Marichromatium purpuratum 984: one gene and its partner. The protein of the gene in region 1 interacts with the protein of each later gene in a pairwise test. Links are inferred from orthologs where the notes say so. Each region holds a gene or a part of one and is shown on either strand. Other genes may lie near its edges. The genes, in order: ftsB and MARPU_RS13950.

Region 1 (7,087 bases):
CGAACTGACACGCCAGCAGCTGGCCTGTACAGCCCCCCAGGTCGGGGTCGATCATGCGGCAACGCTCGCCGAAGCCAGGGAACGGCTGTACCACCCGGAGCGCTACCAGCTGGTACTGCTCGACCTCGGGCTGCCGGATGGCTCGGGGCTGGAGCTGCTCGACTGGATCCGTGAACGGCGCCTCCCCCTGGCCGTGGTCGTGCTCACCGGCGCGGGCGATGCCGGCAGCGCGGCCGACGCACTCCAGGCCGGCGCCGACGACTACCTGATCAAGGATGAGATCGAGGCGGACGAACTCCCCGCTCGGCTCGCCCGTGCCTGGCGCCGCTTCCGCAGCGCCGAGGCGCGCCACGGGCACGGACTGCGCGTCCTCTATGCCGAGCGCAACACCGACGACGCCGACCTCACCGTCCGCCATCTCACCCGTCACGCCCCCCACATCCATCTGACTCTGGTCGGCAGCGCCGAGGAGGCACTCGATCACCTGCCGGGCACCGCCGAGGACACCTCGACCTTCGACGTACTGCTGCTCGACTACCGTCTTCCCGGTCTGGACGCCCTGGAGGCACTCAAGCAACTGCGCGACGACCGCAACCTCGCGCTGCCGGTGGTGATCGTCTCCGGGCAGGGGGGCGAGCGCGTGGTCGCGCGCGCGCTGCAGCTCGGGGTCGACGCCTATGTCCTCAAGCAGCCCGGCTATCTCCATCAGCTCACCGCCACGCTCGAGCGCATCGCCCACCAGGCCGAGCTGGCCCGCGAACGCGCCGCGCTGCGCCAGACCTCGACCCATCTCGGGTTGATGCTCGAGGCCAGCCCGGTGGTGCTCTATACCCTGCGCATCGAGCAGCACCGCCCTCGTCCGACCTGGGTCAGCGACAACATCACCGCCCTGCTCGGGTTCACGCGCGACGAGACGATGCGCCCCGACTGGTGGCTGCGCCAGATCCATCACGACGACCGCGAGTCGGTCGAGCGCGCCCTCGGTCAGCTCGTCAACCGCGGACAGCTCAGGCAGCAGTACCGGCTGTTCGACCGTGACGGTGGCATGCGCTGGATCGAGGACGAACTGCGCATTCTCGGACACGAGAGCCCGGCGCACACCGAGGCGATCGGCGCCTGGCGCGATATCAGCGACAGCAAGCATGCCGAGCACTTCCACGAGACCCGCATGGCGGTACTCGACGGCCTGCTCGACGACCGCGCGCTCCCCGAACTGCTCGGCGAGATCGCCACCCGGCTCGAGCAGGCCGAACCCAGACTGCGGGTCTCGGTGGTGGTACGCGACCCCGTCAACAAACGGCTGCGCAGCTTCGCCGCGCCGCACCTCGCACCGGTACTCAATGCCGCGCTCGAGGACTGTGCGCCCGAACGAACCCCGTTCGCCCCCACGCTGCGTGACACCACCCCGGCACTGGTCGCCGACATCGCCAAACATCCCGCCTGGCAGCAGTACCTCGAACAACATCAGGCGGCCGGACTCCGCGCCTGCTGGTCCTTTCCCTTTCACGACGACACTGGCGAGGCGCTGGGCATACTCGTCGTCTATCGCACCACTCCCGGTCTCCCCGACGCCGCCACCCAGGCGCATATCGCCGAGTTCGGCCAGCTCGCCGCGCTGGCGGTGACCCGGGCGCGCACCACCAACGCACTGCGCCAATCGGCCGCGGTCCTGGCGAGCGCCCGCGAGGGCGTGGTGGTCACCGACCTCAGACCCCGAATCCTGTCGATCAACCCTGCCTACACCCAGATCACCGGCTACAGCGCCGAGGAGGTCATCGGTCGCAACCCCAACCTGTTGCGCTCCGAGCGCCAGGGTCGCGCCTTCTATCAGCAATTGTGGGCCTGCCTGCTCGAACAGGGACACTGGCAAGGCGAGATCTGGAACCGCATCAAGAGCGGCGAGGTGCGCCCGGTACTGCTGTCGATCAGCCTGGTCACCGATACCGCCGGCAATCCCGAGCGCTATGTCGGGGTGATGACCGACCTCAGCCAACTCAGACACTCGGAGGCGGCGCGCGAACGTCTGGCGCACTTCGACCCACTCACCGGACTGCCCAATCGACTGCTGCTGCAGTCGCGACTCAGCCACGCCCTCGAGCGCGCTCAGCGTCACGGTCACTACATCGCCGTGCTGCTGATCGATCTCGACCGCTTCAAGCACATCAACAACAGCCTCGGTCACCCTGCCGGCGACAACCTGCTCGAACTCCTGGCGCACCGTTTCGCGACCCGGCTGCGCGAGGGCGACACCCTCGGGCGACTCGGCGGCGACGAGTTCCTGGTGGTGCTCGAGCGGCTGCACCAGCCACGTCAGGCCGCGGGCGTCGCCCGCGACTTGCTCGAGCTGTTGCGACGACCGATCACCCTGCCCGGCGATCACGAGATCCATGTCGGCGCCAGTATCGGCATCGGGGTCTACCCGCAGGACGGCAGCTCGGCCAGCGAGCTGATCCAGCACGCCGAGGTCGCGCTCTATCAGGTCAAGGCGCAGGGACGCGGCAACTATGGCTTCCATACCCCGGAGTTGAGCGCCCAGGCCGCCGAGCGACTCGAGCTGGAGGCACGGCTGCGTCAGGCCCTGGGAAACGAGGAGTTCCTGCTCCACTTCCAGCCACAGTTCGACTGTGTCAGCGGCGCGTTGATCGGCTGCGAGGCACTGGTGCGCTGGAACACGCCCGACCAGGGGTTGGTACCACCGACGCGCTTCATTCCCCTGGCCGAGGAGACCGGACTGATCCTGCCCCTCGGCGACTGGGTGCTGCGCACCGCCTGCCGTCAGGGAATGTGCTGGCTCGACGCCGGGCTGGTCCTCGAGACCATCGCGGTCAACCTCTCGGCGCGCCAGCTGCTGCAACCCGACTGTGTCGATTGCATCGAGCAGGCGCTCACCGCGACCGGCTGGCCGGCGCACCGGCTCAAGCTCGAACTCACCGAGAGCATGCTGATGGGGGAAGGCGACGAGGTCGAGCAGCGTCTCCAGGCACTACGCGCGCTCGGCATCCGTCTGTCGATCGACGACTTCGGCACCGGCTACTCGTCGCTGGCCTATCTGCGTCGCTTCGCCATCGACGAACTCAAGATCGACCGCAGCTTCGTGCGCGACATCCCGGCACAGCGCGACGACATGGAGATCGCCGCCACCATCATCGCGATGGCGCGCAACCTGAAACTGCGGGTGATCGCCGAAGGCGTCGAAACCGAGGCGCAGCTGGAATTCCTGCGCGAGCGGGGATGCGAGGCCTATCAGGGCTATCTGTGTGCCCCGCCGCTCACCCCGGAGGCCTTCGCCGCACGCTTCGGGCCGCGCTAGTCGACGGTGGCCCAATCATCGAGCAGTTCGCGCAACACCGCCGTGGCATAGGCCCCGGCGGGCAGCTCGAAGGTGAGGCGCACACCGCCGTCGAGCTGTTCGGCGACGAGGTCGAACACCGGCAGACGCAGCGCGCGCCGCTCCTGCGCCAGCCCCGCCGCCGCCAGCCCCTCGGGCCAGCCGGGGAAGGCGGTGGCCACCGCTTGCTCACGCGCCAACACCTCGCCCCGGCTCGGCGGCGCGCCCTCGCCCCACAGCGGGCCGGTGGGGTGGACGTCGAGTCGGGCACAGCGCGTCAGCAGCGTTTCATCGACGGTCTCGACGGCGAAGTGCGAGTTGCAGCCATCGAGCTGCAGACGATCCCCATCGAGCGGTCGATCCCAGCAGTCGTCGGCCACCCGCCCGGCGAGCGTCTCGTTGAACAGCTGCGAGCGTGCCGCCGACAGCCACAGCCCGCGCACATGACGCGACACCCGAGGCACCGGCGCGCCGCTGAACAGCGCATGGGCCTGGGCGAGGTTGCCACCGTCGCGCCCGAAGCGCTGCTCACCGAAGTAGTTGGGCACGCCGCGCGCGCCGATCGCCGCGACCCGCTCGGCCAGGGCCTCGGGGTCGGGGGCGAGGTCGCGCATCAGGAGACGGAAGCGGTTGCCGACCAGCGCGCCGCGCCGCAGCTTGCGCCGATGGGCGTGGACCTCCAGCACCTCGATGCCGTCGGTGGCAAGCGCCGACCAGTCCGGCTCGCCGGCACGCGGGCGCGGCAGCGAGAACCACTGCCAGGTGACCGCGTGACGGTCCTTGAGCCCGGCATAGCCGACCGCCGAGACCGCCACCCCGGCGCAGGCGGCCAGCCGCCGCGCCACCCACTCGGTATTAGCCTCGCGCTTGCGCACCCACAGCAGCAGGTGCTCGCCGTCACCGTCGGGCTCGAAGGCGAGCCGCTCCTCGACCTGGAAGTCCTCCGGTTCGACCCGCAGCCGACCGCGCCCGAGCGGCGCGCCATAGGCGCGCGGCAACTGCGCGAAGGGGGTGTGCCCGGGCAGCGGCGGCTGGCTCATTCGACCAGCAGCACCGAGGCCGAGGCGGCGATGCCCTCGCCGCGACCGGTGAAGCCCATCTGCTCCATGGTGGTGGCCTTGACGTTGACCCGCGCCGGTTCACACTGCAGGTCCCCGGCGAGCACCTCGCGCATGGTGTCGATATAGGGCGCGAGCTTGGGCTGCTGGGCGATCAGCGTCATGTCGGCGTTGTGCACCCGCAGGCCGCGCTCGTGCAGGCTGGCGATCACCCGGCGCAGCAGGATGCGGCTGTCGATCCCGGCATAGGCCTGATCGTTGTCGGGGAAATGACGACCGATGTCGCCGAGCCCGGCGGCGCCGAGCAGGGCATCGCACAGCGCATGAATCAGCACGTCGCCGTCGGAGTGGGCGGTCAGTCCCAGCTCGTGGGGAATCTCCACACCACCGAGCACCAGTCGGCATCCGGGGGCGAAACGATGGGCATCGAAACCCTGACCAATCAACATGGAACGCATTCTCCGAAGGCAGGTTGAAGGAAGCCGGGGCCTATCCGTCGCCCCGGTACAGCGGTTGTTCTCAGTCGAGACGCCCCTGCTGCTGCAGATGGAAACGGGCCAGCGCCAGATCCTCGGGACGGGTGATCTTGAGGTTGTCCGACTGGCCCTCGAGCAGCCGCGGGGCCTGCCCCAGGCGCTCGATCGCCGAGGCCTCGTCGGTGACCAGCGCGCCCTCGGCGAGCGCCTGACGCAGTGCCTGACGCAGCGTCCCGAGGCGGAACATCTGCGGGGTGAAGGCGTGCCACAGGGCGCTGCGCTCAACGGTGGTCTCGATCCGACCCTCCGCACCGGCGCGCTTCATGGTGTCGCGCACCTGCACCGCGAGAATGCCGCCGACCGGATCATCGGCCAGCCCCTCGAGCATGGCGTCGAGATCCGAGCGGCGCAGACAGGGGCGCGCGGCATCGTGCACCAGCACCCAGTCGTCTTCGGCGGCCTGTCCGCTCAGCGCCTCGAGCCCGTTGAGCACCGAATTGCAGCGCTCCGCGCCACCCGGCGCGCGGATCACCCGGGGATGGGTGGCGTAACGGGTCTCGGGCCAATAGGGGTCGGCGGGATCGACGGCGACCACCACACCGGCGATGGCGGGGTGCTCGACGAAGCACTCGAGGGTGTGTTCGATCACCGTCCGGTCGGCGAGATCGAGATATTGCTTGGGGATGGCGCTCCCCATCCGTCGGCCGACGCCGGCGGCGGGGATCACTGCCCAGAAGGCGGGTTTGGCGGTCAATGCGGGGGCTCCACGGAGGGGCGAGGTTCGATCACCTGCAGGAAGGTCTCCCCGGGCCTGATCATGCCGAGTTCGGCGCGGGCGCGCTCCTCGAGCGCTTCGAGCCCGCTGCCGAGATCGACCACCTCGGCGCGCAGCTTGGCGTTGCGTGCGCCGAGGCGCTCGAGTTCGACACGCTGCGCGGCGATCTCCTGGCGCAGCGCGGCGAGTTCGGCCTGGCTCCCGTCACCGACCCACAGCCGGTAGTGGAGCGCCAACAGCACGAACACCAGCAACGCGATCAGCAGGCGCATGGATGAGGTGCTCGAGAACGGCGGCCCGGGGCAGGCTCAGCGACGACCGGGGGCGTCGTTCACAGCCATTTGAAGGCGTCGCGACCGGCGTAAGCGGCCTCGTCGCCGAGCTGGTCCTCGATGCGCATCAGCTGGTTGTACTTGGCGATGCGATCGGAGCGCGACAGCGAGCCGGTCTTGATCTGACCGGTGCCGGCGGCGACCACCAGGTCGGCGATGGTGGTGTCCTCGGTCTCGCCGGAGCGGTGCGAGACCACGGCGGTATAACCGGCGGCGTGCGCCATGGCGATCGCCTCGAGGGTCTCGGTGAGGGTGCCGATCTGGTTGACCTTGATCAGGATCGAGTTGGCGATGCCCTTGTCGATGCCCTCGCGCAGGATCTTGGTGTTGGTGACGAAGAGGTCGTCGCCGACGATCTGCACCCGCGCGCCGAGCCGCTCGGTGAGCGTCTTCCAGCCGTCCCAGTCGCCCTCGGCGAGACCGTCCTCGATGCTGAGGATCGGGTAACGATCGACCCAGGACTCGAGCAGGTCGACCATGCCCTCGGCATCGAGGGTGCGGCCCTCGCCCTTGAGGTGGTACTGGCCGTCCTCGTAGAACTCGGAGGCGGCGACGTCGAGCGCCAGGAAGATGTCCTCGCCGGCCTTGTAGCCGGCCTTCTCGATCGCCTCGAGGATGACCTCGATGGCCGCCTCGTTGGACGCCAGGTCGGGGGCGAAGCCGCCCTCGTCGCCGACGCTGGTGGCCAGACCACGGGCATGCAGCACCGACTTGAGCGCGTGGAAGATCTCGGCGCCGTAGCGCACCGCCTCGCGGATGCTCGTGGCACCCACCGGCATGATCATGAACTCCTGGAAATCGACGCTGTTGTCGGCGTGCTCACCGCCGTTGATGATGTTCATCATCGGCACCGGCAGCCGGTAGGGACCGCTCGAGATCGAGCGGAACAGCGCCACCGCCTTCTCCTGCGCGGCGGCATGGGCATTGGCCAGCGACACACCGAGCAGGGCATTGGCGCCGAGCCGGCCCTTGTTGTCGGTACCGTCGAGCGCGAGCATGCGGCGATCGAGCGCCTGCTGATCGAGCACGTCCATGCCGATCAGCGCCTCGCGCAGCTCGCCCTGGATGTTGGCCACTGCGGTCAACACGCCCTTGCCGCAGAAGCGATCGGTCTCGCC
Region 2 (7,359 bases), 2.7 Mb from region 1 along the record:
GATCTCGCCGCCTTCCTCGCTGCGCTCGACCCCGGCGAGCCGCTGTTGTGGCTGGGACTGGGGAGCAATGTGCTGATCGACGACGCCGGGTTTCCCGGCACCGTGATCCACACCCTGGGCTGTCTCGACGGGCTCGAGCGTCACGGCGAGCACGGCCTGCGGGTCGGCGCCGGGGTCACCTGCGCCAAGCTCGCCCGCGTCGCCGCGCGCGCCGACCTAGTCGGGGTCGAGTTCCTCGCCGGCATCCCCGGCACCCTCGGCGGCGCCCTGACGATGAACGCCGGGGCCTGGGGCGGCGAGACCTGGCCGTGGGTCGCGCGGGTGCGCACCATCGATCGCCGGGGGAGGGTCCGCGAGCGCCCGGTGAGCGACTTCACCCCGGGTTATCGCGAGGTGCGCGGGCCGGCGGGCGAGTGGTTCGTCGGCGCCGACCTGGTGCTCGAGCCCGGCGACGGCGCCGCGGCGATGGCGCGGATTCGCGCGCTGCTCGATCGCCGCGCCGCCACCCAACCGATCGGTCAGCCCAGTTGCGGCTCGGTGTTCCGCAATCCGCCGGGGGACCATGCCGCGCGACTGATCGAGGCCAACGGGCTCAAGGGGCGACGACTCGGCGGCGCCCAGGTCTCCGAGCGTCACGCCAACTTCATCATCAACACGGGCGATGCCACCGCCCGGGACATCGTCGAGCTGATCGCGCTGGTGCAGACCACGGTCGAACGCGCCAGCGGGGTGCGGTTGATGCCCGAGGTGCGGCGGCTCGTCGGGGGGGAGTCATGACCAGGCATCGGGTTCAGGACGCGGCCGGGTTCGGCCGGGTTGCGGTGTTGCTCGGTGGCGAGGCGGCCGAGCGCGAGATCTCGCTGAGGAGCGGGCGTGCGGTGCTCGAGGCGCTGCGCCGTCAGGGTGTCGACGCCGAGCCGATCGACCCCGGCGCCGACGTGCTCGAGCGCTTGCGGGTCGGCGGCTTCGAGCGCGCCTTCGTGGTGCTCCACGGACGCGGCGGCGAGGACGGCCAGATCCAGGGGGCGCTCGAGCGTATCGGCATGCCCTACACCGGCTCCGGGGTGCTCGGCTCGGCGCTGGGCATGGACAAGCATCGCTGCAAGCTGCTGTGGTCGGGGGGCGGTCTGCCCACCGCAGACGCCGTGCTGCTGCGCGACGAGGACGACCTGCCGACGGCCGCGGCGCTCGGTTTCCCGTTGATGGTCAAGCCGGTGCACGAGGGCTCGAGCATCGGCATGGCCAAGGTCGAGGACGTCGCCGGGCTCGCCGCCGCCTGGCGTGCGGCGAGTGCCTTCGATGCCCTGGTGCTCGCCGAGCGCTGGATCGCGGGCGCGGAGTACACCTGCGCCATCCTCGGCGAGGAGGCGCTGCCGCTGATCCGGCTGGAGACGCCCAACGTCTTCTACGACTACGAGGCCAAGTACAGCGCCGACACCACCCGCTACTTCTGCCCCAGCGGACTGGAGCCGGCGCGCGAGCACGCGCTGCAGTCGCTCGCGCTCGACGCCTTCGAGCAGGCCGGGGCGAGCGGCTGGGGGCGGGTCGACCTGATGCTCGACGCCGCTGGCGACCCCTTCCTGCTGGAGATCAACACGGTGCCGGGGATGACCGATCACAGCCTGGTGCCGATGGCGGCGCGGGCGGCGGGGATGGACTTCGATCGGCTGGTGTGGCGCATCCTGGAGACGAGTTTCGACCGTGGCTGAACGACGCCGTCGCGGGGCTACCAGGAAGCGTCCGCTGTTGCAGCGGCTGGGGCGCTCGCGTTGGCGCGGGCTGCTCGGGGTGGTGCTGCTGCTGGCGATGCCGCTCGGGGCTTGGCGGTTTATCCAGGAGGAGCCGGGGTTGTTGCCGGTGCGGGTGATCGAGGTCGAGGGCGAGCTGCATCATCACTCCTCGGCGTTGCTCAGCCAGACCCTGACCGAGCGACTCGATGGCGGCATCCTGACCGCCAACCTGGTCGAACTCAAGCGCGCGGCCGAGTCGCTGGCCTGGGTCGGTCATGCCAGTCTGCGTCGGGTGTGGCCCGATCGGCTGCTGGTGCTGGTCGAGGAGCATCGGCCGATCGCGCGCTGGAACGACGATGGTCTGGTGACCGCCGAGGGGGTGGTGTTCCGACCGCGCGCCGCGACCCTGCCGGCGGGATTGCCGGTGCTCGTGGGCGAGGAGGCGCGCGCCGCCGAGCTGGCGAGTCGCTATCAGGACTGGCGCGACCGACTGATGCTGGTCGGCCATCTGATCCAGACCCTGGCGGTCGATCCGCGCGGCGATTGGCGCATCGAGCTGGTGATGGGTACCGAGCTGCGGCTCGGGTCCGAGCAGGTCGAGGAGCGTCTCGCCCGCTTCATCGCCAACGCCCCGCAGCTCGAGGCGGTTGGACAATTGTTGGTCGTGGATCTGCGCTACAGCAACGGGTTCGCCGTGCGCTGGGCGGATGAGAGACAGGCGCAGGTCCGCGCGAACTCGGGTCGCCCGGAGTGGCCCGACAATCGAGGATAGAACCGGATGTCGCGACGTAACGACAAGAATCTTTTGGTGGGCCTGGACATCGGCACCTCCAAAGTCGCCGCCCTGATCGGCGAACTCAAGGATGATGATCAGATCGAGATCATCGGCATCGGCGCCCACCCCTCGCGCGGACTCAAGCGCGGGGTGGTGGTCGACATCGAGTCGACGGTGCAGTCGATCCAGCGCGCGGTGGAAGAGGCCGAGCTGATGGCCGGCTGCGAGATCCACTCGGTGCACGCCGGGATCGCCGGCAGCCATGTGCGCAGCTTCAACTCCGACGGTGTCGCCAAGGTCAACGAGGGTGAGGTCACCCAGGCCGATGTCGATCAGGTGATCGACTCGGCGCGTGCGGTGGCGATCCCGGCCGACCAGAAGACCCTGCACATCCTGCCGCAGGAATTCATCATCGACGAGCAGGGCGGGGTGCGCGAGCCGATCGGCATGTGCGGGGTGCGCCTCGAGGCCAAGGTGCACATCGTCACCGGCGCGGCGAGCGCGGCGCAGAACCTCACCCGCTGCATCGGCCGCTGCGGGCTCGATGTCGACGACCTGGTGCTCTCGCAGCTGAGTTCGAGCTACTCGGTGCTCGGCGAGGACGAGAAGGAACTCGGCGTCTGTCTGGTCGACATCGGTGCCGGCACCACCGATATGGCGGTGTTCACCAATGGCGCCATCCGCCACACCTCGGTGATCCCGATCGCCGGCGACCAGGTCACCAACGACATCGCCGTGGCGCTGCGCACGCCCACCCAATACGCCGAGCAGATCAAGGTCGAGCATGCCTGCGCGCTCGCTCAGCTCGCCGCCGACAGCGAGGCGATCGAGGTGCCGAGCATCGGTGACCGACCGCCACGCCGGCTCTCGCGCCAGATGCTCGCCGAGGTCGCCGAGCCGCGCTACGAAGAGCTGCTGACCCTGCTGAAGAACGAGCTGCGGCGCAGCGGGCTGGAGGAGGTGGTCGCCGGCGGCGTGGTGCTCACCGGCGGCGGGGCCAAGATGGAGGGACTGGTCGAGCTGGCCGAGTCGGTGTTCGACATGCCGGTGCGTCTCGGTGTGCCGCAGCACGTCGTCGGCATGTCCGAGGTGGTCGACAACCCGGCCTATGCGACCGGGGTGGGACTGCTGATGTATGCGCGCCAGCACCGCTTCGCCCGTGCTCCCGAGATGGCCGAGGGGCCGGGGCTGCAAGGGATGTGGTCGCGCATGCGCGGCTGGTTCCAGGGCACGTTCTAGAGGGACGGTGCCGCTGCTCCGGTCGTTCCGGGGCGGTGGTGTCGGCAGGGCGGTGTCGCGAGCGATGCCGTAGTCAGGATGGACCGCGGCCTGCGGTCTCAGAGGCCCCGGTGTCCAGAGGACGTCGGGGATGTCGGGGGGCGGTGTCGCCTGGAGCGCGGCGCCGACGAGGTTTCAGGTTTTTGCGCACTGCAACAAGAGAGGAGATTTCACATGTTCGAACTGATGGACACCCATAGCCAGAACGCGGTCATCAAGGTTATCGGCGTCGGTGGCGGTGGCGGCAACGCGGTCAACCACATGGTCGCCTCGACCATCGAGGGGGTCGACTTCATCTGCGCCAACACCGATGCTCAGGCGCTGAAGAACTCCAACGTCAAGACCATCCTGCAGCTCGGCGCCGGTATCACCAAGGGACTGGGCGCGGGCGCCGACCCCGAGGTCGGACAGAGTGCCGCGATGGAGGATCGCGATCGCATCCAGGATGCGCTCGAGGGCGCCGACATGGTCTTCATCACCGCGGGCATGGGCGGTGGTACCGGTACCGGCGCCGCGCCGGTGGTCGCCCAGGTCGCCAAGGAGCTGGGGATCCTCACCGTCGCCGTGGTCACCAAGCCCTTCCCCTTCGAGGGCGTCAAGCGCAGCCGCGTGGCCGAGGAGGGGATCGCCGAGTTGGCCACCAACGTCGATTCGCTGATCACCATTCCCAACGAGAAGCTGCTGGCGGTGCTCGGCAAGGAGATGAGCCTGCTCGACGCCTTCCGCGCGGCCAACGACGTGCTGCTCAACGCCACTCAGGGCATCGCCGAGCTGATCACCCGCCCGGGACTGATCAACGTCGACTTCGCCGATGTCAAGACGGTGATGTCGACGATGGGCGTGGCGATGATGGGGACCGGTGCGGCCCAGGGCGAGAATCGTGCCCGCGAGGCAGCCGAGGCGGCGATCCGCAGCCCGCTGCTCGAGGACATCGATCTCGCCGGCGCCAAGGGCATCCTGGTCAACATCACCGCGGGGATGAGCCTCACCATCGGTGAGTTCGACGAGGTCGGCAGCACGGTGCGCGAGTTCGCCGACGACGAGGCCACCGTGGTGGTCGGGACCGTGGTCGACCCCGAACTTGAGGACGAGCTGCGAGTGACCGTGGTCGCCACCGGGCTCGGCGGTAATCGCGTCAAGGTCCGCCGTCCCGGGCTGCAGGAGCCGGCGATGCGTCTGGTCAGCGGTGACGGGGGTGAGAGCGCGCCCGACTATCGCGAACTCGATCGCCGTCCGGCGGTTGCGCGCAAGGCGGGTGCTCAGGCGGCGTCCGAGTCGGTCGGGGAGAGCGACCTGGATTATCTCGACATCCCCGCCTTCTTGCGTCGTCAGGCTGATTGATCAGGGGTTTCCCTGTATCTGAAAGACGTTTGAAAACAGGGGCGTCGTGTCTTGTTGCGTGCGAAACTTGATAAATCTTCGGGAAAACCCTAAGCTATCCGAAACCGCACCCGTCGTGATGACGCGCGTGCACATGAATCGAGCACAGGATGAGCGGCGTGGGGCCGGTTGAGCCGGTCCCGCGCTGGACTCGACCGGCAACCGGCAGGGATCGCCGTCGGCCGCCGTGGATAGCGAGGGGTAACCCGGGCGATGATCAAGCAACGCACCTTGAAGACCGTGATCCAGACCACCGGCGTGGGGCTTCACACCGGTGAGAAGGTCGCGCTCACCCTGCGCCCGGCCGCTCCGGATACCGGTATCGTGTTCCGGCGGGTGGATCTCGACACCCCGGTCGAGATCCAGGCCACGCCCTTCAACGTCGGCGACACCCGGCTCTCCACCACCCTGGTGCGCGACGACGTGCGGGTTTCCACCGTCGAGCACCTGCTCGCCGCCTTCGCCGGCTTCGGTATCGACAACGCCTATGTCGATCTCGGTGCCGCCGAAGTGCCGATCATGGACGGCAGCGCCGCGCCCTTCGTGTTCCTTATCCAGTCTGCCGGTGTCGAGGAGCAGCCTAGGGCCAAGCGCTTCATCCGCATCAAGCGCCCGATCGAGGTGCGTGATGGCGACAAGTACGCACGCTTTACGCCCTATCACGGCTTCCGGGTCGATTTTTCCATCGATTTCGACCATCCGGCCTTCCACGCTCGGGTCAATCGCGCCAGCATCGACCTCTCGACCCACTCCTTCGTGCGCGAGGTCAGCCGGGCCCGGACCTTCGGCTTTCTCAAGGAGATCGAGGCGCTGCGCCAGCAGAACCTCGCCCTCGGCGGTAGCCTCGACAATGCCGTGGTGGTCGATGAGTATCGGGTGCTCAACGAGGAAGGCCTGCGCTACGACGACGAGTTCGTGCGTCACAAGATGCTCGACGCCATCGGTGACCTGTACCTGCTCGGCCATTCTCTGGTCGGCGCCTTCAGCGGTCACAAGTCCGGGCACGCACTCAACAACATGCTGGTCCGTGCCCTGGTTGCCGACACCGCCGCCTGGGAGGAGGTCAGCTTCGAGGACGGTGAGTGCGCCCCCATCGGTTATGGTCAGCCGGTGGCCGCGATCTGAGCCGCCGGGTCTGGCCGGGCGATGATGATGGTCGCGCCCAGCCCTCGTCAATCCATTGCCGCAACGACCGGTCGCTGCCCCTGGCAGCGGCCGGTCGCTTGCGTGTGCTCGCTCAGTCGTTCGAGGTGTCGTCCTCGACATGACGCTCGGCGAGTCGTCTGAAGGTGGCGGCGAGTTCGGGGTCGTCCAGGTGTTCGGCGGCGGTGCGCAAGTGTTCGACGGTCGCCGCCGAGAGTCGACGCGGAGTGCCGGTCTGAGCGCTGGTGGGGTGCTGGCGTGGTGACTGTGGCGGTCGGGTCTGGATGTGCACCGCGGTGAGATCGGGCGCGGCCAGCGCGGCGCCGAGATCGCGGGCGATGAAGCGCGCGCGAGTCGCCCACGCCGGCGAGTCGAGCACTAGCACCAACGTGGTGTCCTCGAGGTGGGCGTCGATACAGTGACGCTGCAGCCCGCCGGGGACGCGCTGGCGAGCGGCCTCGAGTAGTTCGAGTTCGCGCTGTCGCCGGGCGAGCCGGGCGCGCACCATGGGGTTGTTCCAGAGCAGGTCGTGGATCGTTTTGGGCCGGTCGGGCATCGCTGCGGGTTGTCGGTGTGTCGAGCAGGAGGCGTGTGCTGCCGCCCGATGATGTCAATGAAGGCGCCTATCCAATCGTTCGGCGTTTCCGGTAGGTGGCGAATGGGGCCATGCCGGCAGTGCCAGAATCAAATCACGTCACCGTAGTATAAACTCGCGTCCTCGGGCGTGAGCCTAACCGTAGAGAGAAGCGATGCATCATCTCGATCGAAGCAAGGCCCCGCGTGGCCAGGTGATCCTGCTGGCCCTCGGGGCCTGCGTGCTCGGTGGTGGCGGGATCGGATTCCTGGCCGGTCAGTCCCTCATCCGCATCGAACCGCCCGCCCCGCCACCTGCCGCCGCATCCACTCTCTCGATTCCCGCCACCCCCTCCACCGATGAAATCAACGCGCTCGCCGCCCGTCTCGGGGAGATGCAGGCCGAACTGCTGCGACTCAATGCGCTCGGCGCACGGCTGGTGCAGATGTCCGGGCTCGACGCCGAGGAGTTCGACTTCG

What was found.
Region 2: the proteins of ftsB (region 1) and MARPU_RS13950 interact in binary tests that used the Escherichia coli proteins (3 or more experiments, as listed by UniProt). The link is inferred for Marichromatium purpuratum 984 from one-to-one orthologs.

What each region holds. Positions count from the first base shown.
Region 1 is NZ_CP007031.1:564,896-571,982, reverse strand. What follows is about bases 4,262-6,988. They hold ftsB (cell division protein FtsB), read right to left. Parts: upstream 5,910-6,988; coding sequence 5,613-5,909; downstream 4,262-5,612. Other genes in these bases: eno (phosphopyruvate hydratase), read right to left, coding at 5,969-6,988; ispD (2-C-methyl-D-erythritol 4-phosphate cytidylyltransferase), read right to left, coding at 4,906-5,616; ispF (2-C-methyl-D-erythritol 2,4-cyclodiphosphate synthase), read right to left, coding at 4,365-4,835; truD (tRNA pseudouridine(13) synthase TruD), read right to left, coding at 4,262-4,368. Outside these bases: MARPU_RS02640 (EAL domain-containing protein), read left to right, coding at 1-3,310; more of truD, read right to left, coding at 3,307-4,261; more of eno, read right to left, coding at 6,989-7,087. UniProt on the Escherichia coli protein: Essential cell division protein. May link together the upstream cell division proteins, which are predominantly cytoplasmic, with the downstream cell division proteins, which are predominantly periplasmic.
Region 2 is NZ_CP007031.1:3,212,312-3,219,670, reverse strand. Bases 603-3,601 are described here. They hold MARPU_RS13950 (cell division protein FtsQ/DivIB), read left to right. Parts: upstream 603-1,701; coding sequence 1,702-2,502; downstream 2,503-3,601. Other genes in these bases: ftsA (cell division protein FtsA), read left to right, coding at 2,509-3,601; MARPU_RS13955 (D-alanine--D-alanine ligase), read left to right, coding at 774-1,709; murB (UDP-N-acetylmuramate dehydrogenase), read left to right, coding at 603-777. Outside these bases: more of murB, read left to right, coding at 1-602; more of ftsA, read left to right, coding at 3,602-3,744; cell division protein FtsZ, read left to right, coding at 3,958-5,124; lpxC (UDP-3-O-acyl-N-acetylglucosamine deacetylase), read left to right, coding at 5,377-6,288; MARPU_RS13930 (DciA family protein), read right to left, coding at 6,401-6,862; MARPU_RS13925 (M23 family metallopeptidase), read left to right, coding at 7,056-7,359. UniProt on the Escherichia coli protein: Essential cell division protein. May link together the upstream cell division proteins, which are predominantly cytoplasmic, with the downstream cell division proteins, which are predominantly periplasmic. May control correct divisome assembly.